DNA from 4 places in the Arthrobacter sp. ok909 genome. Region 4 is predicted to be linked to each of the others. Evidence: riboswitches for the same ligand, from Rfam matches in the RefSeq annotation. Region 4 holds a riboswitch; each other region holds the start of a gene.

Region 1 (7,065 bases), on a different contig from region 4:
TGGGGCAGGTCCTGCCACGCTTCGCCGGCCAGGATGCGGCCCTGCGGGATCAGCACCGAGCCCTCGATGCGGACGATCTCGTACTCCCCGCTCTCCCGCACGTCCACCAGGTGGAAGTCCTTGAGGCCGGCATTGCGCGAGGCCAGCATCGTGGCGAGCTGGGTCGCCGTCACGGTGTGTTCGGTGCCCGCATCCGCCGTGGGGGCGATCCCGCAGAACGCCTCGTAATCGGTGAGTTCCGTGATGCGCTCGGCTTCGGGGTCCCGGGCCACCTTGATCTCGCGCCAGGTGCCGCCCAGCGCGTCATAGAGCGCCAGCCGGCCCAGCAGGGACCGCCCGACGCCGGTGATCAGCTTGACGGCCTCGGTCACCATGAGCGATCCGACGGCGGCGCACAGCATGCCGAATACGCCGCCCTCCCCGCAGGACGGCACTGAACCGGCCGGCGGCGCCTCCGGGTAGAGGTCCCGGTAGGTGGGCCCGTGTTGTTCCCAAAAGACGCTGACCTGGCCGTCGAAGCGGAAGATCGATCCCCAGACGTAGGGCTTGCCGAGAATGGCGGCGGCATCGTTGACGAGGTAGCGGGTGGCGAAGTTGTCCGCGCCGTCGAGGATGAGGTCGTAGCCGGCGAAGAGCTCCAGGGCGTTGGATGCGTCGAGGCGGACGTTGTGGAGCCGGACGTCCACGAGCGGGTTCAGGGCCGCTATGGCGTCACGGGCGGACTCGATCTTGGGCCGGCCCACGTCCGCGATGCCGTGGATGATCTGCCGCTGGAGGTTGCTGAGGTCGACGTCGTCGTCATCGACAATGCCGAGGGTGCCGACCCCGGCGGCGGCGAGGTAGAGGAGGGCCGGAGAACCGAGGCCGCCGGCCCCAATCACCAGGACTTTCGCGTTCTTGAGCCGGCGCTGCCCGATTGCGCCGATTTCCGGAATGATCAGGTGCCGCGAGTAGCGTTCCACCTCGTCCGGGCTGAGATCCGTTGCCGGGTCAACCAGCGGTCCGGGCCGCGTATCCTGCTGCGTCTGTAGGGTTGCGGGGGCGGTGAACTTGGAGGCCATACTTCAATCTATGCCCGAAGATACCACCAGGTCATATTACCCGCGCGTAAAGTGTAGTTCAGTGCAATGTAGTTCAGTGCAATGCTGCTGAGTGTACTTGCGCGTTATTGGGTGAAGAGGGAAAGAAGGCCGACAGTGGTTCATCAGGCACCGGTGGAGCGGGACGAGACCGGCAAGCCGCCGGCCGGGCAGACGCGCAGCGGACAGCGCTCGGCACGTCTCCCCCGCGACGAACGCCGGGCGCAGCTCTTGGCGGCTGCGCAGGAAGTCTTCGTGGCGAACGGCTACCACGGTGCCGCCATGGATGAGATCGCCGAGACCGCCCATGTCAGCAAGCCTGTCCTGTACCAGCACTTCCCGTCCAAGCGGGACCTCTATCTGGCCCTGCTGGACAGCCATCTCAGCAAGCTGATCGAGCTCCTGCTGGGCGCCCTGAATTCCACCAGCGACAACGACGAGCGCGTCCAGGCGGTCATGCGCGCCTACTTCCGATTCATTGCCAACGACGACCAGGCACACCGGCTCGTCTTCGAATCGGACCTGATCAACGATCCCGACGTCAGCGCACGGTTGGAAACGTTCAACAAAACTTTTGCCGACGCCGTCGCGCGCGTGATCGCGGAGGACACCAAGCTGCCGGAACTCGAGGCCCAGCTCCTGGGCCGCGGACTCGCCGGAATGGCACACGTGAGTGCCCGGTACTGGCTGGAAACCGACGGGGACCTGGACCTCGATGTGGCGAGCGACCTCATCTACCGTTTAGCTTGGCGCGGAATCTCCCGCTTCCCCAAAGAGACCTAGACTACAACTAGAGATTGACCTTAGACATTTATTCGACTTTGACTGGCTGGGAGGCCCCCCTGTGGAAGTAAAGATTGGTATTCAGAACATCGGCCGCGAAATTGTGCTCGAATCGGCCCAAGACGCCGACGCCGTCGCCAAGGTGGTGGGCGACGCGATCGCCAAGGGCAGCGAGCTTCGGCTGACGGACGACAAGGGCCGCCTCGTCATCGTCCCCGCCAATGTGCTGGGTTACGTGGAAATCGGCGCAGAAGAGGCCCGCCGCGTCGGTTTCGGAGCCCTCTAGCACTGTTCTTCACTGCGGTTTCTGCACTGTCGTTTTCTTAGCCCGAGGGGTCCTGAATGCTTTCCCTGATTGTGGTCGCCATGGTCACCGTTGCTGTGGGCTTTGTTGTGTGGGCCAACGACAAGCGGCACACGAAGTACGGCATCAGCGTGCCGGCCGGAGTGGCTGCCTTCGTTGGCATGCTGAGCTGGATCATCTTCATGGCGGCCGGGTTCGGCTACCAGCCGGGCCTGACCTGGATTCCGTGGATCCTGCCGCTGATCCTGGGTGCCGCAGCCTCCGTCGCGGCCGTGGTGTACCTCGGCAGGACCCGGACCCGGCACGACACCGAGCGTCTCACCGCCATCCTGAAGCTTTAGCGGGTCCTCGCCGGCAGCGAGCAGGACGGGGCCCGCTCTCGGGCGAGTCCGGCCGTGTCCGTTCTCGTTAGGCCGGCACAGCCGGTTCCCCCGCGCAAACGTGACCACGTGCCCATTAGGGTGCGTGGCCATGTTGCGTTGAGGCGACGTCGGCGTCGGGGGCCCGCGCGCGGGGATGAAGCTTAAGTCCGGCTGGGCAGCGGGTGGGGTTCCAACGGTCTGACCCGCCACAGCGCCGGGAGTCCCTCGCAAGGGCAGAACTCAGGAGCCTGCTGGGCTGCGACGCGGTGGGAAGAAGATGCGTACAGGGAGCACGAGCCCGATCAACGCCCCGAAAAGGCCGAGTCCGGTCGAGGCGAGACCGTCCGCACGATACAAGGCAGCGTCCCCACCCATCGGAACGACCGCGACCACGACACCAAACACGAGGATGGCCAAGCTCACGATCGCGAGGCAGATCCAACCTATCTGCACCGTCAGCTTGATCGCGAGCACGACGTCACCTTACACCCCGCACGGGAATTGACGACCGTAGGAGCATCGTCGTAGGCGAACAGGGACAGGGATGGCCGGGGCCCGGCGACGGACAGCACTGGACCCCGACAGCCGGCCGCGCCAGCGACCGAAAGAGGAACGCGGGCGTTACAGGAACTCGGCCCGGCCTTCCATCGCCGACGACGCCAGCGCGTGCTCGCGCCGCGGGATCCTGCCGGCCGCTTTCGCCAGCCTGCCGGCGATGACGGCATGCTTAAAGGCCTCCCCCATGAGCGCGGGATTCTGGGCACGGGTCACGGCCGTGGCCAGCAGCACAGCGTCGCAGCCAAGTTCCATCGCCAGGGCCGCGTCCGAGGCCGTGCCGATTCCGGCGTCGAGCACCACGGGCACGGACGCCCGCGAGACGATCAGTTCGATGTTGTGGGGGTTCAGGATGCCCAGGCCGGTGCCGATCGGGGCGCCCAGCGGCATCACCGCCGTCGCCCCGAGGTTTTCGAGCCGCAGGGCCAGCACGGGGTCATCGTTGGTGTAGGCGAAGACCTTGAAGCCGCGGGCCACGAGCTGCTCAGTTGCGTCCACGAGTTCGACTGCGTCCGGCAGCAGGGTGTGCTCGTCGGCAATGACTTCGAGCTTGACCCAGTCCGTCTCCAGCGCCTCGCGGGCCAGTTCGGCCGTGAGTACGGCGTCCTTGGCGGTGAAGCAACCGGCAGTGTTCGGCAGTACGCGGATGTTGTGGTCCACGAGCAGCTGGAACAGCGATCCCGTTTCCGCCGGTGAATAGCGGCGCATCGCCACGGTGGTGAGTTCCGTCCCGGAGGCCAAAAGCGCTGCGCCCAGCCCGTCCAGGCTCGGCGCACCGCCGGTGCCCATGATGAGCCGGGATCCGAGCGTCACGCCGTCCACCACGAACGGATCGGCGAGGGCCCCGGCAGCCGGCAGGGCCGGCGATCCTGCAAGAGTCGTTTCGTTCATGCTGGTCATCCTCCCTGGACTGCCGTAACAAGTTCGACGTCGTCGCCGTCGGCGAGCGCGGTGGCGTGCCACTGGCTGCGGGGCACCACTTCAGAGTTGCGGGCCACCGCGACACCGAGCTTCTGCCCGTCGGCAGCCCGGCCGTCGGGGCCGATGCTCCGGCCCGTGAGCTGGCTGACGAGTGTGCTGACGGAGGCGCCGTCGGCGACGCTCTGCTCCGTTCCGTTGAGTCTGATGTTCATGCTGCTTCCTTGTTGGGGCTGTCCCCGGACGCATCCGGGGTGCGGGAGAAACGGTCGGGGCGGAACCCGGCCCAGCGCGGGTCCGGCGTACCGTCCATGAGTTGACGACAGACGACGGCGGCTGCCGGGGTCAGCAGGACGCCGTGCCGGAAGAATCCCGTGGCGATGATGAGGCCCGGGACGTCCCCGCCTTGCGGGCGCGAGACCCGCCCCAGCATCGGGGCGTTGTCCGGTGTGCCGGGGCGGGCGCGCGCCGTGGCTTCGAGCAGTTCCAGCTCGGCTACAGCGGGCACCAGCTGCTGGGCGTCACGGAGCAGCTGGTAGACGCCGCCGGCGGAAACAGCATGCGGATCCGACGGGCCGTCTTCGCGCTGGGTGGCGCCGATCACCACAGTGCCGTCCTGCCGCGGGACGATGTACACCGGCACCCCGCGCACCATGCCACGCACGGTGGCCGTAAGCAGTGGTTGCAGATGCGCGGGCACGCGGAGCCGAAGGATGTCGCCGTAGACCGGCCGCAGCGGGAGTTGCAGTCCGGCGGGCAGCCCGTCAAGGTTGGCGGCGCCGAGCCCGTTGGCGACCACGGTTTCGGCGGCCCGCACGGAACCGCCGCCCGCGAGCCGGACACCGGCGACGCGTCCGTCCTCCCACAGCAGCCCCACCGCGCGCCGACGGACGAAACGGCAGCGGCCCTCCGCGCCGAGCAGGCTGGTGAGCCGGGCAATCAGCATGCGGGGGTCCACTTGGTGGTCGGCCGGGATATCGAAAGCGCACGAGATGCCGGGGCTGAGCAAAGGCTCCCGACCACGGGCCTCACGCACGGTCAGGGGCTCCACGGTGAGGCCGGAGGCCTGCTGGACTTCCCTCAGGTCCGCGAGCGCGCGCCGGTCCGCCGCATCGGCACCGACTGCGAGGGTCGGCGTCGTCAGGTAACCGGTACCGGACGCTGCCCGGGATCCCGGTCCGGCGGCGGCACCGGCCCGGCTGTCGATCCCCGGACCGGCATCGATCCCGGCCACGAAGGCGGGCCACAGCCGGGAGGACTCAAGCATCAGTTCCAGGAGCTGTTCTTCCTGGTAGTGCAGTTCGCTGACGGGGGCCAGCATTCCGGCGGCGGCCCAACTGGCCCCGCTGCCGGGCGCGTCATCGATCACCACCACGGACCGGCCCGCACGGCTGGCCTCGAACGCGATGCCGTGGCCGATCACCCCGCCGCCGATCACCGCAACGTCAACGGTGAGGTCCTCTGCGAAACCGGGGTCCGTGTCACAAACCCGGGAAGCGGCGTCATCTGCGGCTTCGGCTTCACGGCTGGCTTTTGCATCCATAAAAAATTCCTTCCCTACGCCGGTACTAGCCGGATCAGGTCAAGCGGTCGGCTCTGACGCCCTCTCAGCCGTGCAGCGATGACGTGGCTGCTGCGGGCTCCCGCGGTATGCGCCCAGTTTAGAGGAACTAGGCTGGTGTCATGAGCCAGGACTCCCTCCACACCACCGCCCGCCTCTACTTGTGCACCGACGCCCGGCAGGACCGCGGCGACTTCGAGGACTTTGTGGACGCCGCATTCGCCGGCGGGGTGGACATCATCCAGTTGCGCGACAAGTCGCTTGAGGCGGCCGAGGAACTGGAACTCCTGGAGGTCCTGCACGCCGCAGCGCAGCGGCACGGACGGCTCTGGGCCGTCAATGACCGGGCGGACATCGCCTCCTTGTCCGGGTCTCCGGTGTTCCACATCGGGCAGAAGGATATTTCGCTCGACGCCGCCCGCGGCCTCCTCGGCAAGAACACCGTGGTCGGATTGTCCACCCACAGTCCGGAGCAGGTGGACGCCGCCATTGCATCCTCCCCCGGCCGCAAAGGACTCGACTACTTCTGCGTGGGACCCGTGTGGGCCACTCCCACCAAACCTGGACGCGCCGCCGTCGGCCTCGACCTGGTGCGTTACGCCGCCCAGGCGACCGGCCGGGCGGATGGGGAGGGAACCGGCAAGGTCGACGGCCGGGTCGAAAGCCTGTTGCCGTGGTTCGCGATCGGCGGCATCGACCTCGGCAATGTTGAGCAGGTCGTCGACGCCGGTGCCCGCCGGATCGTCGTGGTCAGGGCAATCACCGACGCCGATGATCCGGCCCACGCAGCCGGCGCACTGCTGGCGGCGCTGGACGCTGCCGATTCCTGAACAGGATCGTTCGGATTTCCGCCCGGAGGCGGTGCTACCCCGCGAGTCCCAGCGCGGCCATCCGGCGCGAGTGGTTTGTGGCGAGTTCAGCCGTCAGAGCCCTGACCAGTTCCCTGGCGCCGGCCTCGTCCAAGCCTGAGAGCCCGCCGAGGAAAGCGTGTTCGAGACTGACCCGCTGGGCCTGGGTCAGTGCCTCGCCCAGCAGGCGCCTGGCCCACAGCGCCAGGCGCGACGCCAGCCGCGGGTCATCGGCCAGGGCCGCCTTGAGCCGCTCCTGCAGCACGGCCGTGGCCTCCTCGGCGGACTGGATCTGCTCGATCAGTTCCCCCGTCGCGGCGTCGACATGCCGGGCGACGGCACGGTAGAAGTCCGCGGAGACGGTGTCGATCACGTAGGCCTTCATGAGGGATTCGTACCAGTCCGCCGGGCGCGTGCGCTCATGGAAGTGGTCCACGGACGGCTGGAACGGCAGCATGGCGGCCTCCGTGTCCAGGCCCATGGCCTCGAGCCTGGCCCGGACGAGTTCGTAGTGCTGGAACTCGACCACCGCGATCCTGCCCAGCACCGCACGGTCATGCAGCGTGGGTGAATAGCGGGCGTCCGAGGACAGCCGCTCGAAGGCCGAAAGCTCGCCGTACGCCATCACTCCCAGCAGATCCGTGAGGAAGCTGTT
Region 2 (7,065 bases), on a different contig from region 4:
ACATGAGTTCGTCGTGGACCCTGCCGGTGACGAACTGGTGCTCGGGTTCCTGGAACACGGTCCCGATCCTGGCGATCAGTTGCTGGGCTTTCCACCGGTATGGGTCGGTCCCGGCGCCATCGCCTACGCGACCATTGGCGCAACCACTGAGTTCCGTCGTGGCAGAGACCGTTCCCGCCACGGGGCGCAGGAGGCCGGCGAGCGTCAGTGCCAGGGTCGACTTCCCCGAACCGTTCTGCCCGGTGATGGTCAGGGCCTCTCCGGCGCGGACCCGGGCCGTGATCCCGGATTGCACGGGGCGCGGCGCAATCGTGCGGAAACCCTCGCGCAGTCCGGCCCGCCGCGGCCGCTCGCGGGACACCGCGAGGGCGTTCGACGAGAGCAGGAGGTGCCCGGAGGCCGGGGCGGTCCGGGTGCGTGTTGCGGGCACGTAGCCGGGCACCCAGACGCCCGCACCGATGAGCATGTCCCGCGCCTCGGCCAGGACCTGGTCCGGCGGCCCGTCAATCAGGACCGCGGAGTCCGTGGCGGACCCGGGCTGCAGCACCACGATCCGGTCCACGAGGTCCTTCCAGACCGCCACCCGGTGCTCCACCACCACCAGGGTGGCGCCGGTCTTGTCCAGGCAGCGGCCAACGGCATCGCGGACTTCCAGAACGCCGGCGGGATCCAGGTTGGCGGTTGGCTCGTCGAGCAGCAGCAACCCCGGCCGCATCGCGAGGATCCCGGCGAGCGCCAGGCGCTGCTTTTGGCCGCCGGACAGCGCCGATGTCGGGTGGTTCAGCGGCAGCCTGCCCAGCCCGACGTCGTCGAGCGCCTCGCGCACCCGCGGCCAGATCTCCCCGGCCGGGACGGAGAGGTTTTCGGCGCCGAAGGCGACGTCGTCGCCGAGGCGCGAGAGCACCACCTGGGTTTCCGGGTCCTGCTGCACGAGCCCGGCGCGGCCGCGCTGCGCCCGGGGCGCAGCGCCGTCGATCAGCAGGCTGCCGGTCTCGTCGGATTCTTCGGCGTCGCCGGCCTCTCCCGCCGCGCCGTCTCCGAGCACACCCGCCAGCGCATGTAGCAGAGTTGATTTGCCGGCGCCGGACGGGCCCAGCAGGAGCACGCGCTCCCCCGGCTGGATGTCCAGGTCAAGTCCGCTGACCGCGGGCCGGGGCCTTCCGGCGTGCCGCCAGCCCCAGCCGCGGGCCGTGACGGCGGCCGGGCGGACGCCTGGTGAAGATGTCATGAGTCGCCTGTGCAATTCCAAGAGGGCCGTTCCGGAGTGGGGTTCAGGAACGTGGTTCAGGAGAAGACAGGCTCCGTGGCGGCTTTGCGGGAGGCAAAGGAGCCCAGCACGCCGGTCTTGGCCAGTCCGCGGGTGGCGAGCCAGGACAGTCCGCCGGCGATCACGGCGCCGGAGATGGTGGTGAAGACGATGTAGGCGAGCTTGTCGCCGGCTTCGTAGGCAATGTTCCAGCCCCACGGCAGGAAGGAGTCGTTCAGGCCGCAGAAGAGGCCCGCGCCGGCTCCGGCCAGCAGGGACACCGGGAGGTTGAACTTCTTGTAGAGGAAGGCCGCGAACACCAGTTCCGCGCCGAGGCCCTGCAGGACCCCGGAGATCAGGACCGTGGTGCCGTACTGCGAGCCCATGATGAGCTCGCCCGTGGCCGCCACCGTCTCGCAGAAGAGGGCTGCACCGGGCTTGCGGATGATGAGCATGCCGAGCACTGCCGGGATCATCCATCCGCCGGCGTAGAGTCCGCTGAGCGGCGGGTAGATGGCGTTGACGGGGGTGGAAATCAGGTTCGCGCCCTGATCCCAGGCCCAGAAGATGACGCCCCCGGCGACGGCGATCAGGGCGGCCACCACGATGTCCACCACACGCCAGTTGTAGGTGCGCCGGGCCGATGAACGGCTGCTGGAACCATGCTGTGCTGAAATATCTGTCATGTCGTCCTCCTGAGGAACAGGAGGGGAGGGTGCTACGGCCGGCCTCGGCTTCCGCCGCCCTCCGCGCACCCTGAGAACTCGACTCCCTTGCGCCGGTACTAACCGGATCAGGTTCGAGGGTCTGCGGCTGTCCGCACTCTCAGCGCCCACCACTGGTTTCCCCGGACTATTCCGGCGATACCCGACGGCGGCGCTCCCCTGTCGTAATTTTTTCGCCCTTGTGGGCTGGCTCAGTTTACACCCGAACGGCCCGGGTTTTCAGTGGTGTGCTGTCACAATCCGGGGCCTGGCCCAGGCGCTCCCCGCAGCCGGGAAGAACCGCTTGGTAGAGTCGACCTGTCGGCCCCCGGACCCGCGAGCGGGCGGCCTTGTCGCCCACCGGAAAGCTGGACCATTTTGACGCACACACCGGCCACACCCGATCCCTCCGCCGAGTACGACCCGGACTCGAGCGAGCCGCAACCGCACGGTTCCCTGGCGGCGCTCATCGGCCGTGTGCTGGCCGAAATGGATGCGCTCCAGTTCTCGTCGTTCAGCAAGGACAATGCCCTGGACCTCGGGCTGCTCCTGGTTGAGCTGGGCAGGCAACGCTCGCTACCCATCGCCGTCGACATCACCAAGGGGGAGCAGGTGCTCTTCCACGCGGCGCTGGACGGCGCCACCCCGGACAACGAACGCTGGATCAACGCCAAGAAGCGCACGGCACAGCGCTATGAGGTCCCGTCCCTGCTGGTGGGCCTCCGGGCCCGCGCTGCCGGCGGAAGGATCGAGGAGAACGCCTGGTTCGATCAGATGGAGTTCGCCGCCCACGGCGGAGCGTTCCCCATCTACGTGCGCGGCACCGGGGCCGTGGCCGTCGTGACTGTCTCCGGGCTGCCGCAGAAGGCGGACCACGACCTCGTGGTCGAGGCTTTACGGACGGTCCTCACCCCGGGAGCTTAGGCGGCGGCGCCGCCCGCGCGCGGCGTCCTCCGGGACAGCCGGATCAGCGCAATCCCCACTGCCGTGAACCAGGCCCACATCAGGATGCCGTACACCAGGTAGAGCTCCGGAACGGCGAAACGGAGTGCCTCCGCCACCACGCCAACCGCGCCCGCGGCCACCCCGAGCCAGGCCACCGCGCGGGGCAGCACGCCCTTGAGCATGGTCAGCGAGATCAGCAGGATGCCGAGCGCGGACAGGGCGCCGACGGCGGCGGGCGTGTTGTTCTCGGCGATCACCGCCTCCGCCGCGGCGGCATAGCGGAGCCGGGCATCGGCCCCGGCGGTGCTGATCGCGTTCGCGTAGCTGTCACTGAGATTGACCAGGATCATCGATCCGCGGCTCGTGACCGGAACGGCCAGGAACAGCGCCCACGGCAGGGCGCCGATCACCGTGGCCATGAGGGCCAGGCTCTTGTTGAGCGGGGAGAGTGCCACGAAGAGGGTCCCGAATACCAGAACCGGAAGAATGAAGGGGCACGGTCCACAGGAGTTGTTCGACGACGTAGACGGCCTTGTGCCGGGCGATGAACTCGAGGGTTTCGGCGCCCCCGTGGATCGGTGGTGGGGCAACGGCGTCCAGAACCACTGCCACGAACGCGACGGCGGAGATCGCGGCCCAAAAGTAGAGCTGCCGCCAGCTCTGGCTGTCCGCCGCGGCGCCCCGGGCATGGCCGAGCGGTTGGGTCTGGGGCTGTTTCATGCTCGAAAGTACGTCCGGCGGGCGCCGTCAAACAGGGGCGTTGGCCCTGTCTGGATGCCCGGGCAAGGAACGCTAGGCTAGGGGCAGCCCTGTTTCCTCTCCCAAGGAGTTACGAAGAATGAGCCTCGTCATCAAACTGCTCGGCGCCGGCGTCAGCCTGCTGGCCGGTTATGTCGGCACCAAGGTCGTTGACACCGTCTGGGAGAAGGCCACCGGCAACAAGCCGCCCAAGGGCCACGACGACGACGTCCCCACTACGCTGCGCACGGCCCTGACCTTCGCCCTGATCTCTGCCTCGGTCAGCGCCGTCATCCAGGTGCTCGCCAACCGCGGCACCCAGCGCGCGATCACCCGCTTCGCCAAGACCCAGGACATCGTCTAACCAGGGCGTTTCAATGACGTTCACTAGCTCGGATCGACGAGCAGCTTTCTGATCTCGGTGAGCTTGGCTTCGGACTCTTCGAGGCGCAGGCGGAGTCCTTCGACCGTTGCGCTGGTGTCGGCCGACTCAACGGGCTCCGGCTCCTTCTTCTTGGGAGACAGGAAGAAGTTGGCCAGGTAACCGGTGAATGTGCCGAAGATGCCGACGCCGATGACGATGATGCCTGCCCCGATGGTACGGCCCGCATCGGTGACCGGATACTGGTCGCCGTATCCAACTGTCGAGATCGTGACGATCGTGTACCAGATGGCGCCCGAGGTAGTCGTGATGTTGGCCCCCGGGGCGCCCTGCTCGACGCGGAGTATCGAGAGGCTTCCGAATTCCAGCACGAAAACGCCCATGAGCAGCAGTATGTACAAGGAGCTGCCGGCCCGATCCTTGCTCAGCGCGCGGCCGATCGTGCCGATGCCGACATCGCGGAGCAGGCGGTACACCCGGATCAGCCGGAAGATGCGCAGGATCTTGAATTGTTCGAAAGGCATGCTGGCCAAGAGATCGGCCCAGCCGAAGTGCTTGAAGACATAGGCGCCCGGCGATGGCGCGGTGACGACCCGGTACATGAAGTCGGCAAGGAAGATCACGCTGAAAACGGCGTTCATCACCGTGAGCACGGTGTCGAGCGACTTATCCTGCACAACATACAAGAGCACGAGATTGATGATCGACAGGATCGAAAGGATACCGATGAAGATCTCATATCCGATGCTCTTCAGTTCACTGCGTTCCTTGGTCATGTGAGGATTCTGGCACGTAAGCGGCTGCGTAGCCGACACTTCTTTCTCCGGGGCCCAGCGTGGGTCGCCCCACGCTCAACGGCGGGCCTCGCCGTCGTCCGTTCCGTGCTGGTCCGCCGCCTGCCGGGCCGCCTGCTGGGCCGCCTTCTGAACGACGGCCTCGAGTTCGTCGGCGCTCAGCAGTTCCGGGTGCAGGTGCTTGGTGCGGTAGCCGGCCCGCCCCACCATGTGGGCTGATACGGGGACGGTGAGCAGCTGGAAGAGCCAGGCCACCACCAGGACGGGCCACACCCACCAGGTGCGCATCTGCAGGCCAAGGGCCGCCAGGAGCAGGAACAGGCCCAGGACCTGCGGTTTGGTGGCGGCGTGCATCCTGCTCATGAGGTCCGGGAACCGCAGCAGGCCGACGGCCGCGCCGAGGGACATCAGGGCGCCGACCACCATGAAGACGGCAGAGACGGCGTCGATCACTGTTTCAGGATTCACGGACGTTCTCCTTCCTGTCGGCCACGAACCGGGCCACGGTGACCGAGCCGACGAACCCGATGAGGGAAATCGCCACCAGCAGCATCAGGTTGTTCAGGTGCCGGTTGACGGCCATGTCGATGCACAGGGCCGCACCGAAGATGGCCAGGAGCACGTCGGCTGCCAGCACCCGGTCCAGCAGCGACGGGCCCCGCGCGATCCGGATGATCGCCCCCGCAGCCGCCAGGGAAAGTACGACGGCTGTCACCGTCAGGACGATCTGCATCATGCGGCGGCCTCCTGGGCAAGGGCGGACAGTTCCGCTTTGGTCCCCATGATCCGGATCAGCCCGGCCTCGGTGTCGCGGACTTCCTTGCGCAGCTTGGCCGCGTCCTGGGCGTTGCGGACGTTGATGCCGTGGATGTAAAGGGTGGACGTGGACCTGTCCACCTCCACCACGAGGGATCCGGGAATCAGCGAGATCACGTGCCCGGTGGCCGTCACCAGGACGTCCGAATGGCTCCGCAGCGGCACGGCGACGATTGCGCTGACCACGTCCGGGCCGCGGACCACGGCGAGGTAGAGGACCTGGAAGCTGGCCGCGACGACTTTCCCGAGGAAGACGATGGCGAAGGGGACGGCGCGGAGCACGTTGAAGCGGCCGCCGAGTTCCACCGGGGGCAGGTAGAAAACCCGCGCCACAACCACAGCGATGAGGGCGCCGAAGAGGAGGTTGCCGGGGCTGAAGTTCTGCCACAGGGCACCCCAGACAAACACGAGCCACACCAGCAGCGGCAGTTCCTGCCGCAGGGAGATCCTTTTCCGGGTCATTTCCCGCCGCCCTGCTGCTGGCCGGGCCGGACCGCCGACGGCACGGGCGGGACCGGGGCGTCCTCGCCAAGCACGGCGTGGATGTAGGCGGACCGGTCCAGCATCTCGTGGGCGGACTGGTCCGCGACCTTGAACAACGGCCCGGCAAAGACGGTCAGAGCCACGCCAAAGAGCACCAGGCCCAGGGTGGAGCCCACCATGGTGCGTGGCAGGAGGGTCACGTTGGTCCTGCCGGCCCGGTCTCCGGTCGCGGAATCCTCCGGTGCGGCCAGGAGCACCGGATCGGGGTGTTCCGCGTCCTCGGGCTTGCGCCAGAACGCCCGGTTCCAGACCCTTGCGATCGCCAGCAGGGTCAGCAGGCTGGTCAGCACTCCCCCGATCACCAGGGCGTAGGCCAGCGGCGTCCCGAGTTCGATGCCCGCCTGCAGGAGTCCCAGTTTGCCCAGGAAGCCCGAGAACGGCGGGATGCCGGCCAGGTTCATGGCCGGAATGAAGAACAGCACGCCCAGGACCGGGGAGAGCTTGGCCAGCCCGGCGACGCGGTCCATGGAAGAACTGCCGCCCCGGCGTTCAATCAAGCCGGTCACCAGGAACAGGCTGGTCTGGATGGTGATGTGGTGGGCCACGTAGAAGACCGCGGCGCCGAGGCCGGCCACCGTGGACATGGCCAGGCCGAACACCATGTAGCCGATGTGGCTGACCAGGGTGAAGGACAGGAGTCGCTTGATGTCGCTTTGGGCCAGGGCGCCGAGGATTCCCACCACCATGGTCAGCAGCGCCGCGACCATGAGCGGGGCGTTGAGTGCATCCCCCGGGAAGAGCAGCGTCTCCGTGCGGACCATGGCGTAGACACCCACCTTGGTCAGCAGCCCGGCAAACACTGCGGTGACGGGGGCCGGCGCGGTGGGATAGGAGTCGGGGAGCCAGAAGGACAGCGGGAAGACGGCGGCTTTGATGCCGAAGGCCACCAGGAGCATG
Region 3 (7,065 bases), on a different contig from region 4:
GGGACCCGCATGGCCGGCTCCGGGACCTGCCGCTGCCGTTTCTGGCCTACTGGAACAAGGTTGGGGGCGCGGACGCCCCCCTGCCGCCGCGCGCCGCGTACCTCGAGGCGTGGGCTCGCGCGGCCGGCAGCCCGTACTCGAGAACGGTGTTCACAGCCGCCGTGCCGTACACGCTCTCGATGCACCGACAATCCGTGAGGACGGGTCTGCTGCGCCGGGCACGCGTGGCGGCAATCCTCATCCCGATGGTCTCGATTGGGCTCGGCCTGGCCCTCGGCTTCGGGCTCGGACCGGTCGCCAAAGCCTTCGGCGGGCATGACCGCAGTTTCGACGCCCAAACGAACCGCACCGGCATCCGCGATCTCGACGACGCCCTCACGCCCGCCGTCGCCGCCTACCAGTGGCGTTCGGAGCAGTTCAAGCCCGGCACAAGAGACTTCAGCTTCTTCCCGACCCTGCGGTCACTGCCGTCGGCGCCGTACACGGTCCGATACTTCATCCGAGACCCTGCGCAGCGCGGCACAGACCTCAGTCCCCCGGAGCAGAAGTATGGCCGAATCGTCTCGGAAGGGACGATTTCCGCAAAGAACCCCACGATCGAATTCGCGCTCGACCACGACGCAAGCACCTTCACCTTCGAGGTCTACGTCACCGACGACCGCGGCCACACGACGCTCAACTCCGAGCTCTACAGGAACATCGCCGCGAATCCGGCACGGACGCCGACGCCGAATCCGGCACCGACGCCGGCGCCGACGTCCTGAGAGCGACGGCTCGCGCGGTCGGACCGCCCTCCGTCGCCTCCGGTTAATGCCTCATCAGGGGCGTCCCATGGCCGTCCGAGGCGCCCGCCCGGCAGGGCAGGCGCCCCGGACCGTGGACTAGGCCGAGGCCTGTACGCCCACGGTCGGCTCGGGCAGGTAGACCTTGCCGCCCGCTGCCAGGAATTCGTTGCTCTTCTCCCGCATCCCGGCGGCCATCTGCGCCAGTGCCGCCTGCGAGTCGGCGGAACCATATTCGTCCCGGATGTCCTGGCTGATCCGCATGGAGCAGAACTTGGGCCCGCACATCGAGCAGAAGTGCGCCGTCTTGGCCGGTTCCGCGGGGAGCGTCTCATCGTGGAAGGACTCGGCGGTCACCGGATCCAGGGACAGCGCGAACTGGTCCCGCCAGCGGAACTCAAACCGCGCCTTGGACAGGGCGTCGTCGCGTTCGTGCGCTCCGGGGTGGCCCTTGGCGAGGTCGGCCGCGTGGGCCGCGATCTTGTACGTGATCACGCCGGTCTTCACGTCGTCCTTGTTCGGCAGCCCCAAGTGTTCCTTGGGCGTGACGTAGCAGAGCATCGCGGTGCCATAACGGGCAATCTCCGTGGCGCCGATCGCCGAGGTGATGTGGTCATAGCCGGGTGCGATGTCCGTGACCAGCGGCCCCAGCGTGTAGAAGGGGGCGCCCTTGCAGAGCTCCTGCTGGCGCTCCACGTTCTCCCGAACAAGGTGGAACGGCACGTGTCCCGGGCCCTCCACCATGACCTGCACATCGAACTCCCAGGCCCGCTGGGTGAGCTCGGCCAGTGTGTCGAGTTCGGCGAACTGCGCGGCGTCGTTGGCGTCCGCCGTCGCGCCGGGCCGCAGCCCGTCGCCGAGGGAGAACGAGACGTCGTACTTGGCGAAGATTTCGCAGAGCTCGTCGAAGTGGGTATAGAGGAAGTTCTCCTGATGGTGAGCCAGGCACCAGCCGGCCATGATGGAACCGCCGCGGGACACGATCCCGGTGACCCGGTTGGCCGTCAGGGGGACGTAGCGCAGCAGCACCCCGGCATGGATGGTCATGTAGTCCACCCCCTGCTCGCACTGTTCGATCACGGTGTCCCGGAAGATCTCCCAGGTCAGGGCGTTGGCCTCGCCGTTGACCTTCTCCAGCGCCTGGTAGATCGGGACCGTTCCGATCGGGACGGGGGAGTTGCGGATGATCCATTCGCGCGTGGTGTGGATATCGTCCCCGGTGGAGAGGTCCATCACCGTGTCCGCACCCCACTGGGTAGCCCACTGAAGTTTGTCCACTTCCTCGGCGATGGAGCTGGTCACCGCGGAATTGCCGATGTTGGCGTTGATTTTCACCAGGAACGCCTTGCCGATGATCATCGGCTCGGACTCCGGGTGGTTGATGTTGCTGGGAATAATGGCCCGGCCCGCTGCCACCTCGCTGCGGACCAGCTCCACATCGCAGTTCTCGCGCAGCGCAACGAACCGCATCTCCGGTGTCACGATGCCCTGCCGCGCGTAATGCATCTGGGTGACCGTCCGGCCCTCGACGGCGCGGCGGGGCTCTGGCGGGGCGCCCCGCCATTCCGCGGAGGCGGCACCGCGGCGCACCGCGGACCTGCCGTCGTCGAGCAGATTGCGTTCCCGACCGCGGTACGGCTCCGTGTCACCCCGCCCGGCGATCCAGCCGCTGCGGAACGGGGCGAGCCCCACCACCGGATCGCTGCCCGGGCCGGCCGTGCGGTAGACCCGGAATGGAGGGTTCTCGACGCCTCCCGGCGAGGGTTCCAGCGCGATCTCGGTCACCGGGACGCGGATGCCGTGCTCCGGGTCCGTCGTGAAGGCCAGCGAGTGGGACTTCAGTGACTGCGTCGCGGCAGCCTCGGAGTCGGCAGGCAGGTTTTGGCCGGACTGGTTTTGGATAGGGCTGTGCTGTGCAATTTGCGTATTCACGGAAAATACTCACTTCCTTCGCCGGCATTACCCGGACAGGTTCAACGGTCGCAGGCCGCGTCAGCCCGATCTCAGCCCCTGCAGGGGCACCCGTGTGGTCGTAGATGAAGCTACCACGCGCCGCCGGACGGCTGTCCAGTGTGACGCGGCCGGCGCGGCGACATGGGGACTACCCTTGATGCCATGACCGGCATCATCGAATTCAGCGGCCCCATCCTTACCGGGCCGGACACGGTACGCCACGGCCTCTGGTCCGTCGACGGCCGGCTCACGTTCCACCGGCCCGCCGCCGCGCCGGAGCGCGTGCTGGATGGCTGGGTCATTCCCGGGCTGGTGGACGCACACTGCCACATCGGCCTCGGCCCCGGCGGAGACGTTGCCGAGGACACCGCGGAGTCCCAGGCCGTCACGGACCGCGACGCCGGGACGCTCCTGGTCCGCGACGCCGGCGCTGTCCACGACACCCGCTGGCTCCAGCAGCGCCCGGACCTTCCACGGATCATCCGTGCCGGCCGGCACATCGCCCGCACCCGGCGCTACCTGCGCGGCTTCGCCGTCGAGGTGGAACCGGACGGCCTGGTCGAGGCCGTGCGGAAGCAGGCCCGTGCCGGCGACGGCTGGGTCAAGCTCGTGGGGGACTGGATCGACCGCGACGCCGGCGGCGACCTCGCCGCCAGTTTTCCCGCCGGAAGCCTCAAGGATGCCGTCCAGGCCGCGCACGATGAAGGGGCCCGCGTCACCGCCCACTGCTTCGCCGAGGACACCCTGGATGACATGCTCGACGCCGGGATCGACTGCATCGAGCACGGCACCGGGCTGCTGCCGCGGCACCTCCCGCGCTTCGTGGAGCAGGGCGTGCCGATCGTCCCCACCCTGATCAACATCGCCACCTTCCCGGACATCGCCGCCCAGGCGGAAGCCAAGTTCCCCCGCTACGCCGCGCACATGCGCTCGCTGTGGGAGAGGCGGGCGGAGCGGATCCTGGAAGCCCACGAGGCCGGGGTGGCCATCTATGCCGGCACCGATGCCGGCAGCGTGATCAGGCACGGCCGGATCGTGGACGAGATCTGGGCCCTGCACGCCGCCGGGCTGCCTGCCGCGGCTGCCCTCGGCGCTGCCAGCTGGTCCGCGCGGACCTGGCTCGGCGCGGACGGCATCACCGAAGGGGCCAGCGCCGACGTACTGGTGTGCGCTAAGGACCCCCGGCAGGACCTCGGGACCCTTGCCGGGCTGAAGCATATTGTCCTGCGGGGCCTGCCCACCCGTTAGGAATAAATTGAAGCTTCAAGTAATTTAATACTATGCCAAGGTCACCGAAGCGCCGGTGGCCACCGAACCCCCGGAGAGTTTCAATGACCGCAGAAGCCAGCACCCAGGATCTCCTTCCTGCCACACTCACCATGGGCACCGTGATGCTCAAGGTCGGCGACATGAAGCTCATGACCGACTACTACCAGCGCGCCCTCGGCCTGGACATCGTGGCCGAACAGGACGGCGGACTCTACCTTGGCCGCCGGCAGAAGCCCCTGGTCCATCTGGCCCCCGCCCCGGGCTTGAACCTGCCCTCCCGCGGCGAAGCCGGGCTCTTCCACACCGCCCTCCTCTTCGAGGACCAGCAGTCCCTGGCGGCCACCGTTGCCAGCACAGCCCAGTACGACCCCCAGTCCTTCACCGGCAGCGCGGACCACCTCGTCAGCGAGGCCTTCTACTTCAACGACCCCGAAGGCAACGGCATCGAGCTGTACTGGGACCGGCCGCGGCAGGACTGGTCCTGGGAAGGCAAGAACGTCGTCATGGACAGCCTGGCCCTGCCGCCGCAGCGCTACCTGCAACAGCACCTGACCGAAGAGTCCCTGAGCGGCCAGCGCGAGGCGGCCGCCGGCGTCGGACACGTCCATCTGCAGGTGGGCGACGTCCACGCGGCGCATGAGTTCTATGTCGGCACACTGGGCTTCGAAAAGACCGCGGGCTGGCATGGCCAGGCACTGTTCGTCTCGGCCGGCGGCTACCACCACCACATGGCCATGAACGTCTGGAACAGCCGCGGCGCCGGCCCCCGGCGCGACACGCTGGGCCTGGGCGAGGTGCTCATCGAAGTGCCCTCGGGTGACGACGTCGGTTCCCTGGCCGACCGCCTTAAGGTGGCCGGCGTCGACTCGCACCACACCGGCGCCGAGCTGCGCTTCGAGGACCCGTGGCGCAACCGCATCCGCGTCGCCGTGCGCTAAGAGCACGCTGTTCGCTGAGCACACGCTGTTCGCTGTGCATGTCCAGCGTGCACAACTCCCCGCTGGACATGCACACTGTTCACTGACAGGAGCGGTGGACATGTCCATCGGTCGCGGCCGGGAATGGACATAGCGGCCATATGTCAATTGCTCGCGGTCAGGGGAGGGCATGTCCGCGAAAGGTAATGACCGTGGGAGAGCATGTCCACTGGTCACAGTCAGGGTGGGGCATGTCCCCCGGGGCGCCGCTGCGCTGAAGCGATTAGGCTGAGGCGACGCCAAAAACAGCGGCCAAGCGCCGCCAGACATCTAAGGACTAGCTGCATGGGATTCACCGAAATCTTTGTGTCCACCCACGACGCCGCCCTCAAACGCGCCGGCGCGCTCGAAGCCGGCGGCGCGGCCGCCCCGGACGCCGTGCGCATCCCGGACATCAGCGACTTTGAGGTCGAACGGCTCGGCGACCTCGCCGGAGTGGCCGTCCACGCTCCGGGCGCGGACTACGAACTGGCGATGGTGGACGTGGCCAGCGACTCCCTGCTCGGCGTCCCCTCCGCCATGGTCCGGACGCTCGCGGAATTGCTCAGCTACGAAACCGAGGGGGAGGGCGACGTCCTCGAGGACGTTGCGGCCAACTGGGCCGCCGAGGAGGACACGCCCTTCGGTTCGGACCAGGCCCGGGCTTATGTGCGCCGGATCGCCGAACTGGCCGCCGGAATCGACCCCGCCACCAAGTCCGGACTCTACGTCTGGACGTCCTGACCGGACGGCCGGGCCGTGTCAAGTCGAAATCCTGCCGGTCATCTGGCACAATGAACAGGTACTCGATCTGCGTGGCCCCTCTCTCCGCGTCCGGATCCTGTCCTTTAGAACCCCCTAGTACGGCCCGCCCCACGGGTGCAGAACGCCGGGCTCGACCCCGTTTCAGAAACAGGAGTGACCACAAAAGTGGCCGTAAAGATTCGCCTTAAGCGCTTCGGTAAGATGCGCGCACCGTACTACCGCATCGTCGTCATGGACGCACGCTCCAAGCGTGATGGCCGTGCCATCGAAGAGATCGGCAAGTACCACCCGACCGAAGAGCCCTCGTACATCGAGGTCGACACGGACCGTGCCCAGTACTGGCTCGGCGTCGGCGCACAGCCGTCCGAGCAGGTTGCCGCGATCCTCAAGATCACCGGTGACTGGCAGAAGTTCAAGGGTCTCCCGGGCCAGGAGGGAACCTTGAAGACGAAGGCTCCCAAGGCTGCCTTCGTTACGCCGGAAAAGGGTTCCGTGATCATCCCGGAAGCCATCACCAAGAAGGCCAAGAAGGACGAAGCTGCCGAGGCTCCCGCCGACGCCGCCGAAGCAGAGACCACCGAGGCTGAGTAGATTGCTGGCAGAAGCGCTCGAACACCTGGTCCGCGGGATTGTTGACAGCCCCGAGGACGTCAAGGTCAGTGCGAAGAACAACCGCCGCGGGGAAACCCTCGAGGTGCGCGTTCATCAGGACGACCTCGGACGGGTGATCGGCCGGCAGGGCCGGACCGCACGCGCACTGCGCACTGTGGTTGCGGCGCTGGCGGACGGCGAGCCGGTCAGGGTCGACGTCGTCGACACGGACCGCCGCCGCTAACGCGTTCAGCATTACTTGTCTTTAGCCCGGCCCCTTCACCAGATAATGGTGGAGGGGCCGGACTGTTTTCCGCGCCAACCAACCCCGACCAGCCCCGACCCACCCCGAACAGAGGAACAGATGCAGCTCCAGGTCGCACGAATCGGCAAACCCCACGGCATCCGCGGCGAAGTGACCGTCCAGGTGCTCACCGATGCGCCCGGCGACCGCTTTGTCCCCGGTACGCAGTTCATTGTGGAACCCGCCTCATCCGGGCCGTTGACGGTGTTCAGCGCCCGCTGGAACAAGGACATCCTGCTGCTGGCCTTCGACGAGATCGAGACCCGCAATCAGGCCGAGACCCTGCGCGGCGCCAAGCTGTTCATCGAGACCGAAGACATCGGCGCCGACGACGACGATGAAGGCTGGTACGAGCACGAGCTCGTGGGCCTGGACGTCCGGGTGAGCGGCAACGTGGTGGGCAAGGTCTCCGGACTGCACACGATGCCCGTCCAGGACCTGCTGG
Region 4 (7,065 bases):
CGGTCCAGCGCGCGGAACGCGTTGGTGTGCTGGCTGCGCCGCATGAAGTCATCAGCGGTCAGAAGCACCTGGCTGACGGTGACCCCGTGCGCCCCGAACGCGTGCGTGTAGCGGGCCATGAGCAGGCCCTGGCCCACGCTGGCGGCGGCCTGCTGGGTGGCGAGGTCGCGCGGGCGCTTCTCGAGTCCCAGCGGGGCAAGCCCGGCCGCAATCGCCCCGGAGGAGACCAGGATGATCTCAGCTCCCGCGTTGCGCTTGTGCGCCAGGGCGTCGGCGAGGCCGGTCAGGGCCTCTTCCGAGATCCCGCCCTTGATGGACGTCAGCGAGGACGAACCCACTTTGACGACGATCCGGCGGGCACCGGACAGCGCGGTACGGTCGGGGGCCCTGAGGGTCTGCGCCTTGAGGTTTTGGGCGCTGGAGTTTTGGGCACTGGTCGGCTGCGACCGGTGCCCGACGACGGTCTTACTCGTCATCGGCTTCGCCCAGCCCACTCTCCTTGAGCGGCCGCGCCCGGCGGCCGCTGACGGATTCGGTCCAGATACCGGCCTTGCGCTCGGCTTCGAGCTCGGCGCGGGCGGCGGCCTTGGCGTCGCGGCGCTCCTGCTGCTCGTCGCGCTTCTGGCCGCGCGTCGGGCGGTCGCCGATGTCGGCGAAGCGCACGTCGGTGCCGCGCGGCGAGGCGAGCAGTTCGGCGCCGGCCATCATGGTCGGCTCCCAGTCGAAGACGACGCCGTCGTCCTCGCCGATCACCACAGTGTCGCCAGGCGTTGCGCCCTGCTTGAAGAGTTCGTTTTCGACGCCGAGCTTGGCGAGGCGGTCGGCGAGGTAGCCGATCGCTTCCTCGTTCGTGAAGTCGGTCTGCTTGACCCAGCGCACGGGCTTGTCGCCGATGACGCGGAAGAGCGGCTCGAGGTTCTTTTCTTCGCGGCGGATCGTGAAGCCGGATTCGTTGACGGCGCGGGGGCGCAGCACGGGGGCCTGCACCTTCGGCGGGGTCGCGGCGACGGCGTCGCGGGCGGCCTTGACGATTTCGGCCATGGCGAAGCCCAGCTGGCGGAGGCCCTCGTGGCTGGTTGCGGAGATCTCGAAGACCTTGTAGCCGCGGGATTCCAGTTCCGGGCGGACGAACTCGGCCATGTCCTTGCCGTCAGGCAGGTCGACCTTGTTCAGCGCCACCAGGCGGGGGCGGTGGTTCAGCGGGACCACTTCGCCGTCGGTGCCGGCGTAGCTCATGTCCACGGCGTACTTCTCGAGCTCGGCTTCGATGATGGCGAGGTCGGAGAGCGGGTCGCGGTCGGCTTCGAGGGTTCCGCAGTCGAGCACGTGCACCAGGGCGGCGCAGCGCTCCACGTGGCGCAGGAAGTTGTGGCCCAGGCCCTTGCCTTCGCTGGCGCCCTCGATCAGGCCGGGGACGTCGGCGATCGTGAAGCGCACCTCGCCGGCCTGGACGACGCCCAGGTTGGGGATGAGGGTCGTGAAGGGGTAGTCGGCGATCTTGGGCCGAGCCGCGGACATCGCGGCGATGAGGCTGGACTTGCCGGCGGACGGGAAGCCGACCAGGGCGATGTCGGCGATGGACTTCAACTCCAGGACGATGTCGCTGGATTCGCCTTCGATGCCGAGCAGCGCGAAGCCCGGGGCGCGGCGCTTCTGCGAGGACAGCGCGGCGTTGCCCAGTCCTCCGATGCCGCCGGCCGCCGCGATGTACTCGGCGCCTTCGCCTACGAGGTCGGCGAGGACTTCGCCGGTTTTGGACTTAACGACGGTTCCCTCGGGAACCGGAAGAATGAGGGTCTCGCCGTTCTTGCCGCCACGCCAGTCACCCATGCCGGGACCGCCGTTGGTGGCGTGCCGGTGGGGGGCGTGGTGGTAGTCCAGGAGCGTGGTGGTCTGCGGGTCGACGCGCAGGATGACGTCGCCGCCATTGCCGCCGTTGCCGCCGTCGGGACCGCCGAGGGGCTTGAACTTCTCGCGGTGAACGGAGACACAGCCGTGACCGCCGGTACCGCCGGATACGTGCAGTACTACCCGGTCTACAAAGCTAGCCACGTGGATCTCCTCAGTGCTGTTCCCCGGACCCCAAAAAGGCCCAAGTTGATTGTAATGCGGTTAAAACACCGGTGGAGCGGACCTAATGGCCCGCCCCACCGATTTAGAACTTGTTGTTACTCTGCAGCTGCAGCAGCCACGATGTTCACAACGCGACGACCACGGCGGGTGCCGAACTCGACAGCACCGGGGGTCAGGGCGAACAGGGTGTCGTCCCCGCCGCGGCCGACGCCGGCGCCCGGGTGGAAGTGGGTGCCGCGCTGGCGGACGATGATTTCGCCTGCGGAAACTACCTGGCCACCGAAGCGCTTCACGCCGAGGTACTGGGCGTTGGAGTCACGACCGTTGCGAGTGGAACTCGCGCCTTTTTTATGTGCCATTTGAAATGCCTGCCTTCAAAAATTCTGGGGAATCTGCTGGAACCTGAACAGTAACGAAGAGTTACTTGATACCGGTGATCTTGACCTTGGTCAATTCCTGACGGTGGCCCTGGCGCTTCTTGTAACCGGTCTTGTTCTTGAACTTCTGGATGACGATCTTCGGACCACGAAGGTCTTCGAGGATCTCAGCCGTAACCGTTACCTTGGCCAGGTCCGCAGCAGCAGACGTGACCTTGTCACCGTCCACCAGGAGCAGTGCGGGCAACTCAAAGGTGCTGCCGGCTCCACCGGGGACGCGGTTCAGGGTAACGAAGTCTCCAACGGAAACCTTCTCTTGGCGGCCGCCTGCGCGGACAATCGCGTACACCACTGGGGAACTCACTTCTCTCGACGTTTATTACTAGATTTGCGTGCGGAACCTGGGGCCAAATTGTTTGGACCGGCTCACGCTGTGCCTCAACGCCGGTGGATTCCCCGGGGGAACCCATGAGCTACCCCCGGAACAAATCCACGTGGAATTCCAAGCGGATAGTTCTCAGGGTCATAACCCAAGTGTTGGCGTAAGCACCGAAGATCTAGAATACGCTAATTTTGCCTTCGGCCGCAAATGAGGCTGGTTCCGGCGGGTAGTCCGTGATAGGCGCCACTGCGTTTTTACGCAGTGTTGCCGCAACGACTTCCGGAACCGTGCCCCACCATCCTAGCGGGTGTGCGGGGCGGGTTGGGTCAGGCGTGCAGCCTCGGCGCGTCGAAGAAGTGCACTTCGTAGCGTGAGGACTGCCGGAAGGCCAGGGCCATGGCCTCCCGTTCGCCGGCGGAGGCCTGCCGGGCCGCCGCATCGGTGTACGCAATCGCTTGCCGGGTCGCGGCGGCAAAGTCCTCATCGGCGTACGTCCGCAGCCAGTCGGCGTAAGGGTGCGCCGCGGGGGCGCCGCCGGCCAGGAATTCCCGGTGCAGGGTGGCCCCGACTTCGGCGTAGAGCCAGAAGCATGGCAGGGCTGCCGCCACGAGCACGCCGTAGCTGCCGGAGACGGAGGCGGCCAGCAGGTGGTCCACGTAGGACTTCGTGACCGGGCCCAGGCCGGCCGCCGCCGGGCGGGTGCTAAGCCAGGAGCGGTGGAGCTCGGACTCGACCTCAAGGCAGGTCTGCGCCGAGCGGGCCCAGAAAAGCTGTTCGGCCTCGGTGGGTGCCAGGGCGGCGGCGCGGGCCAGGACCCGGGAGTAGCCGTTGAGGTAAATGGCGTCCTGGGCCAGGTAATAGGCGAACTCGTGCTCGGGCAGGGTGCCGTCGGCAAGTCCGCGGATAAAGTCCAGGGCATAGATGGCGTCGAGATCGGCCGCGGCGCCGTCGCGCAGGGCCGCGGCGAACTCGCCCTCCGCGGGGCTCTCCGCCGGCCCCTGACTGTACTGGCTGTGCTGAGCGCTCGTGCGGTCCTGCACGTGATGGAAGTGATGGACCGGGCCGTTGCCGGTGCCGACGTCCAGGGCCGAGGCTTCGCGAAGCGCGCCCAGCAGCCACGGCTTGACCTCCCGCAGTGCGGCTTCCCAGTCCCCCACCCGTGCCTGCACCGTGGCCATGGCCGAGGACAGGGAGCAGCCGGTGCCGTGGCTGTTGCGGGTGGCGATCCGCTCCCCCGGCACCACCACGGCCTCCTGCCCCAGCAGCCCTACGGTATTGACCAGCGCATCCGGGCAGCCGTCCCCGGCACTATCCCCGCCACTATCCCCAGCGGGGAGGTGTCCGCCCTTGACCAGGACGGTGGTGCCGGTCAGGGCGGCCAGGCGCTTGCCCTGCGCCAGGGCCTCCGCCCAGTCTGCCGCGACGGGTTCCTTGAGCAGAATGGCGAGCTCGGCAAGATTCGGCGTGATGAGGTCCGCCAGCGGCAGGAGCGCCTGCAGTGCGGCCTCGGCGGATTCCTTCAGGAGCCGGTCGCCGCTGGTGGCCACCATGACCGGGTCCAGGACCACGACGGCGGGTCGCACCTTGTCCAGCCAGCTGCGGACGGCGTCGATCACCGCGGCGTCACCGAGCATGCCGATCTTCACGGCGTCGATGCCGATGTCGTCGCTGATGGCGTCCAGCTGCGCCGTGAGGAACTCTGCCGGAGGAACGTGGACGGCGCGCACGCCCTGGGTGTTTTGCGCCGTCAGGGCCGTGATGGCGGCCATGCCGTAGCCGCCGTTCGCCGCGATGCTCTTCAAGTCCGCCTGGATCCCTGCACCGCCGGACGGGTCCGAGCCGGCGATGGCCAGCACCCGGGGAATGCGCAGCGGCGCAGACGGCGCGGAGGGCAGAAAATTGGGAGGCAGAAAAGCGTCGGGCGGAAATTCAGACGGATTCACTGTTGCGGACAAGTCAGACATCCCTTCGCCGGTGCTAACCGGACAGGTTCAACGGGTCTGGATCTCAGCCGGCCCGATGCGCGGCACCCCGTGTCAGTGGTCAAGCCTAGCCGCTAACCCGGCGCCGCCCTGTTAACGGCGAAGCGGGCCCGGGCCGGAGCGGACGTATTATTACGCCCGCTCCGGCCCAAACCCGCAATCTACACAACAGCCCGACCAGTGGTGGAAGGGATCAGCCGTGGAGGACTACAGCTCCGATGCCGGCACGCCAACCCCGAGAATGATCGGCTCGTTGCCGACCGGGATGGCCGGCCTGGCCACGGCGGGTGCCTTGGCCTCGTGAACCGAGCCGGCCGCGGCCGGCCGTGTTGCCTCGCGGTGCTCCACGGAGGTCTCGTTGGCCGCACCCTGGGCGCGGCTGGCACTCCGGTTGCGGCGCCCGCGGCGGCCGCGCGGCGTTCCGGTCTCCGCTGTCCGTGAAGCCGGCGCCTCGGCGCGCGCAGGCTCGGGTGCGGCCGTGGCCTGAGGCTCGTGCCGGGCCTGGGCGGCCGCCTGCTCGCCGGCCTGGGCCTCAGCCTCGCCCAGGTTGGCGAAGGCCTCGGTCAGCAGGTCCAGCGTCAGGGACGGCTCCGGTGTTCCCTCGGCGTGCTCGACGAACGGCAGGGCCACCTGCTCACCGCCGAACGTCAGCACAGCCGCGGGACGGCCGGCCGCCTCTTCCGTGGCGGCAAGCTTCGTGACGGCGTCGACGGCGGCCTGGCGGGCCCCGGCTTCGCTGGCAGCGGCCGCTTCCCCGTCGTGCAGGTGCGCGGCGTGGGCCGCGGCGGCGATGTTCGCCAGCGCGGCACGGGTGGCTTCAGCCTTGGCGTGGCGCTCGGCCTCGGTGGGCTCGGCGTGGACGGCGGCCGGTGCGGACGGAGCGGACTCCGGGCCCTGGCCCCGGCCGCGGCGACGGCTCTTGCGTTCGGTGCGGGCGGCAGGCTGGGCCTCGGCTCGCGGGACGTAGTGCTCGGCCGCGACTGTGTTGGCCCGGCGGTGCTCGACGGGTTCGTCATGGGTGACGATGCCGCGGCCCGCGCACGCTTCACACTGTTCGCCGAAGACTTCCAGCAGCCCGGTACCCATCCGCTTGCGGGTCATCTGCACGAGGCCCAGCGAGGTCACCTCCGCCACCTGGTGCTTGGTGCGGTCCCGGCCCAGGCACTCCACCATGCGGCGGAGCACGAGGTCGCGGTTGGATTCGAGCACCATGTCGATGAAGTCGATCACGATGATGCCGCCGATGTCGCGCAGCCGCAGCTGACGGACGACTTCCTCGGCCGCTTCCAGGTTGTTCTTGGTGACGGTTTCTTCGAGGTTGCCGCCGGAGCCGGTGAACTTGCCGGTGTTGACGTCCACCACGGTCATGGCCTCGGTGCGGTCGATCACGAGGGACCCGCCGGAGGGCAGGAAGACCTTCCGGTCCAGGGCCTTGTGGATCTGCTCGTCAATGCGCCAGGCAGCGAAGATGTCCGTGTCCTTGGTCCACTTCTCGAGCCGGCCCACGAGGTCCGGCGCCACGTAGGTCACATAGGCCTCGATGGTGTCCCAGGCTTCCTCGCCGGAGACGATCAGCTTGGAGAAGTCCTCGTTGAAGACGTCGCGGACCACCTTGATGGTGAGGTCAGGTTCGCCGTAGAGCAGCTCGGGGGCGAGGATCTTCGTCGAGGTCGACTGGCTCTCGATGCCTTCCCACTGCGCGCGGAGCCGGTTGATGTCGTGCGTCAGCTCTTCCTCGGACGCCCCTTCGGCCGCGGTGCGGACAATGACGCCCGCGTCTTCGGGCAGGCGGTCCTTGAGGATCCGCTTGAGGCGGTTGCGTTCGACGTCGGGCAGCTTGCGGGAGATGCCGGTCATGGAGCCGCCGGGCACGTACACCAGGTAGCGTCCGGGCAGCGAGATCTGGCTGGTGAGCCGGGCGCCCTTGTGGCCGACGGGGTCCTTGGTGACCTGGACCAGGACGGAGTCGCCGGACTTGAGCGCGTTTTCGATCCGGCGCTGCTTGCCTTCGAGGTTGACGGCGTCCCAGTTCACTTCGCCGGCGTACAGGACGGCGTTGCGGCCGCGTCCGATGTCCACGAAGGCAGCTTCCATGGAGGGCAGCACGTTCTGGACCTTGCCCAGGTAGACGTTGCCGATCAGGGAGTCCTGCTGGGTCTTGGAGACGAAGTGCTCGGCCAGGACACCGTCTTCGAGGACGGCGATCTGGATTCTGTCGTCGCGCTGGCGGACGATCATCTGCCGGTCTACG

The links. A riboswitch is a leader RNA that binds a small molecule or an ion and turns the genes downstream of it on or off. The one in region 4 is predicted to bind thiamine pyrophosphate.
Region 1: linked by a shared signal. The riboswitch ahead of thiO (glycine oxidase ThiO) and the one ahead of BLR03_RS14290 (bifunctional hydroxymethylpyrimidine kinase/phosphomethylpyrimidine kinase) in region 4 are both predicted to bind thiamine pyrophosphate.
Region 2: linked by a shared signal. The riboswitch ahead of BLR03_RS15950 (ECF transporter S component) and the one ahead of BLR03_RS14290 (bifunctional hydroxymethylpyrimidine kinase/phosphomethylpyrimidine kinase) in region 4 are both predicted to bind thiamine pyrophosphate.
Region 3: linked by a shared signal. The riboswitch ahead of thiC (phosphomethylpyrimidine synthase ThiC) and the one ahead of BLR03_RS14290 (bifunctional hydroxymethylpyrimidine kinase/phosphomethylpyrimidine kinase) in region 4 are both predicted to bind thiamine pyrophosphate.

Annotation. Positions count from the first base shown of each region.
Region 1 covers NZ_FNJS01000002.1:92,000-99,064, reverse strand. The annotation lists gene moeB (molybdopterin-synthase adenylyltransferase MoeB) at 1-1,061, opposite strand, end outside; gene BLR03_RS02695 (TetR/AcrR family transcriptional regulator) at 1,197-1,862, shown strand; gene BLR03_RS02690 (DUF3107 domain-containing protein) at 1,924-2,148, shown strand; gene BLR03_RS02685 (hypothetical protein) at 2,205-2,507, shown strand; gene BLR03_RS02680 (hypothetical protein) at 2,769-3,002, opposite strand; gene BLR03_RS02675 (thiazole synthase) at 3,150-3,974, opposite strand; gene thiS (sulfur carrier protein ThiS) at 3,980-4,216, opposite strand; gene thiO (glycine oxidase ThiO) at 4,213-5,544, opposite strand; TPP riboswitch at 5,538-5,658, opposite strand; gene thiE (thiamine phosphate synthase) at 5,685-6,392, shown strand; gene BLR03_RS02655 (ferritin-like fold-containing protein) at 6,427-7,065, opposite strand, start outside.
Region 2 covers NZ_FNJS01000021.1:21,459-28,523, forward strand. The annotation lists gene BLR03_RS15945 (ABC transporter ATP-binding protein) at 1-1,228, opposite strand, end outside; gene BLR03_RS15950 (ECF transporter S component) at 1,285-1,932, opposite strand; TPP riboswitch at 1,999-2,142, opposite strand; gene BLR03_RS15955 (heme-degrading domain-containing protein) at 2,329-2,874, shown strand; gene BLR03_RS15960 (hypothetical protein) at 2,871-3,350, opposite strand; gene BLR03_RS15965 (DUF4235 domain-containing protein) at 3,734-3,997, shown strand; gene BLR03_RS15970 (ion transporter) at 4,021-4,791, opposite strand; gene mnhG (monovalent cation/H(+) antiporter subunit G) at 4,867-5,277, opposite strand; gene BLR03_RS15980 (MrpF/PhaF family protein) at 5,267-5,545, opposite strand; gene BLR03_RS15985 (Na+/H+ antiporter subunit E) at 5,542-6,087, opposite strand; gene BLR03_RS15990 (Na+/H+ antiporter subunit D) at 6,084-7,065, opposite strand, start outside.
Region 3 covers NZ_FNJS01000040.1:15,541-22,605, forward strand. The annotation lists gene BLR03_RS21220 (hypothetical protein) at 1-764, shown strand, start outside; gene thiC (phosphomethylpyrimidine synthase ThiC) at 882-2,714, opposite strand; TPP riboswitch at 2,711-2,818, opposite strand; gene BLR03_RS21230 (amidohydrolase family protein) at 2,898-3,983, shown strand; gene BLR03_RS21235 (VOC family protein) at 4,067-4,942, shown strand; gene BLR03_RS21240 (hypothetical protein) at 5,267-5,704, shown strand; gene rpsP (30S ribosomal protein S16) at 5,891-6,316, shown strand; gene BLR03_RS21250 (RNA-binding protein) at 6,318-6,560, shown strand; gene rimM (ribosome maturation factor RimM) at 6,681-7,065, shown strand, end outside.
Region 4 covers NZ_FNJS01000017.1:37,687-44,751, forward strand. The annotation lists gene proB (glutamate 5-kinase) at 1-476, opposite strand, end outside; gene obgE (GTPase ObgE) at 466-2,052, opposite strand; gene rpmA (50S ribosomal protein L27) at 2,169-2,432, opposite strand; gene rplU (50S ribosomal protein L21) at 2,494-2,802, opposite strand; gene BLR03_RS14290 (bifunctional hydroxymethylpyrimidine kinase/phosphomethylpyrimidine kinase) at 3,159-4,796, opposite strand; TPP riboswitch at 4,779-4,876, opposite strand; gene BLR03_RS14295 (Rne/Rng family ribonuclease) at 5,022-7,065, opposite strand, start outside.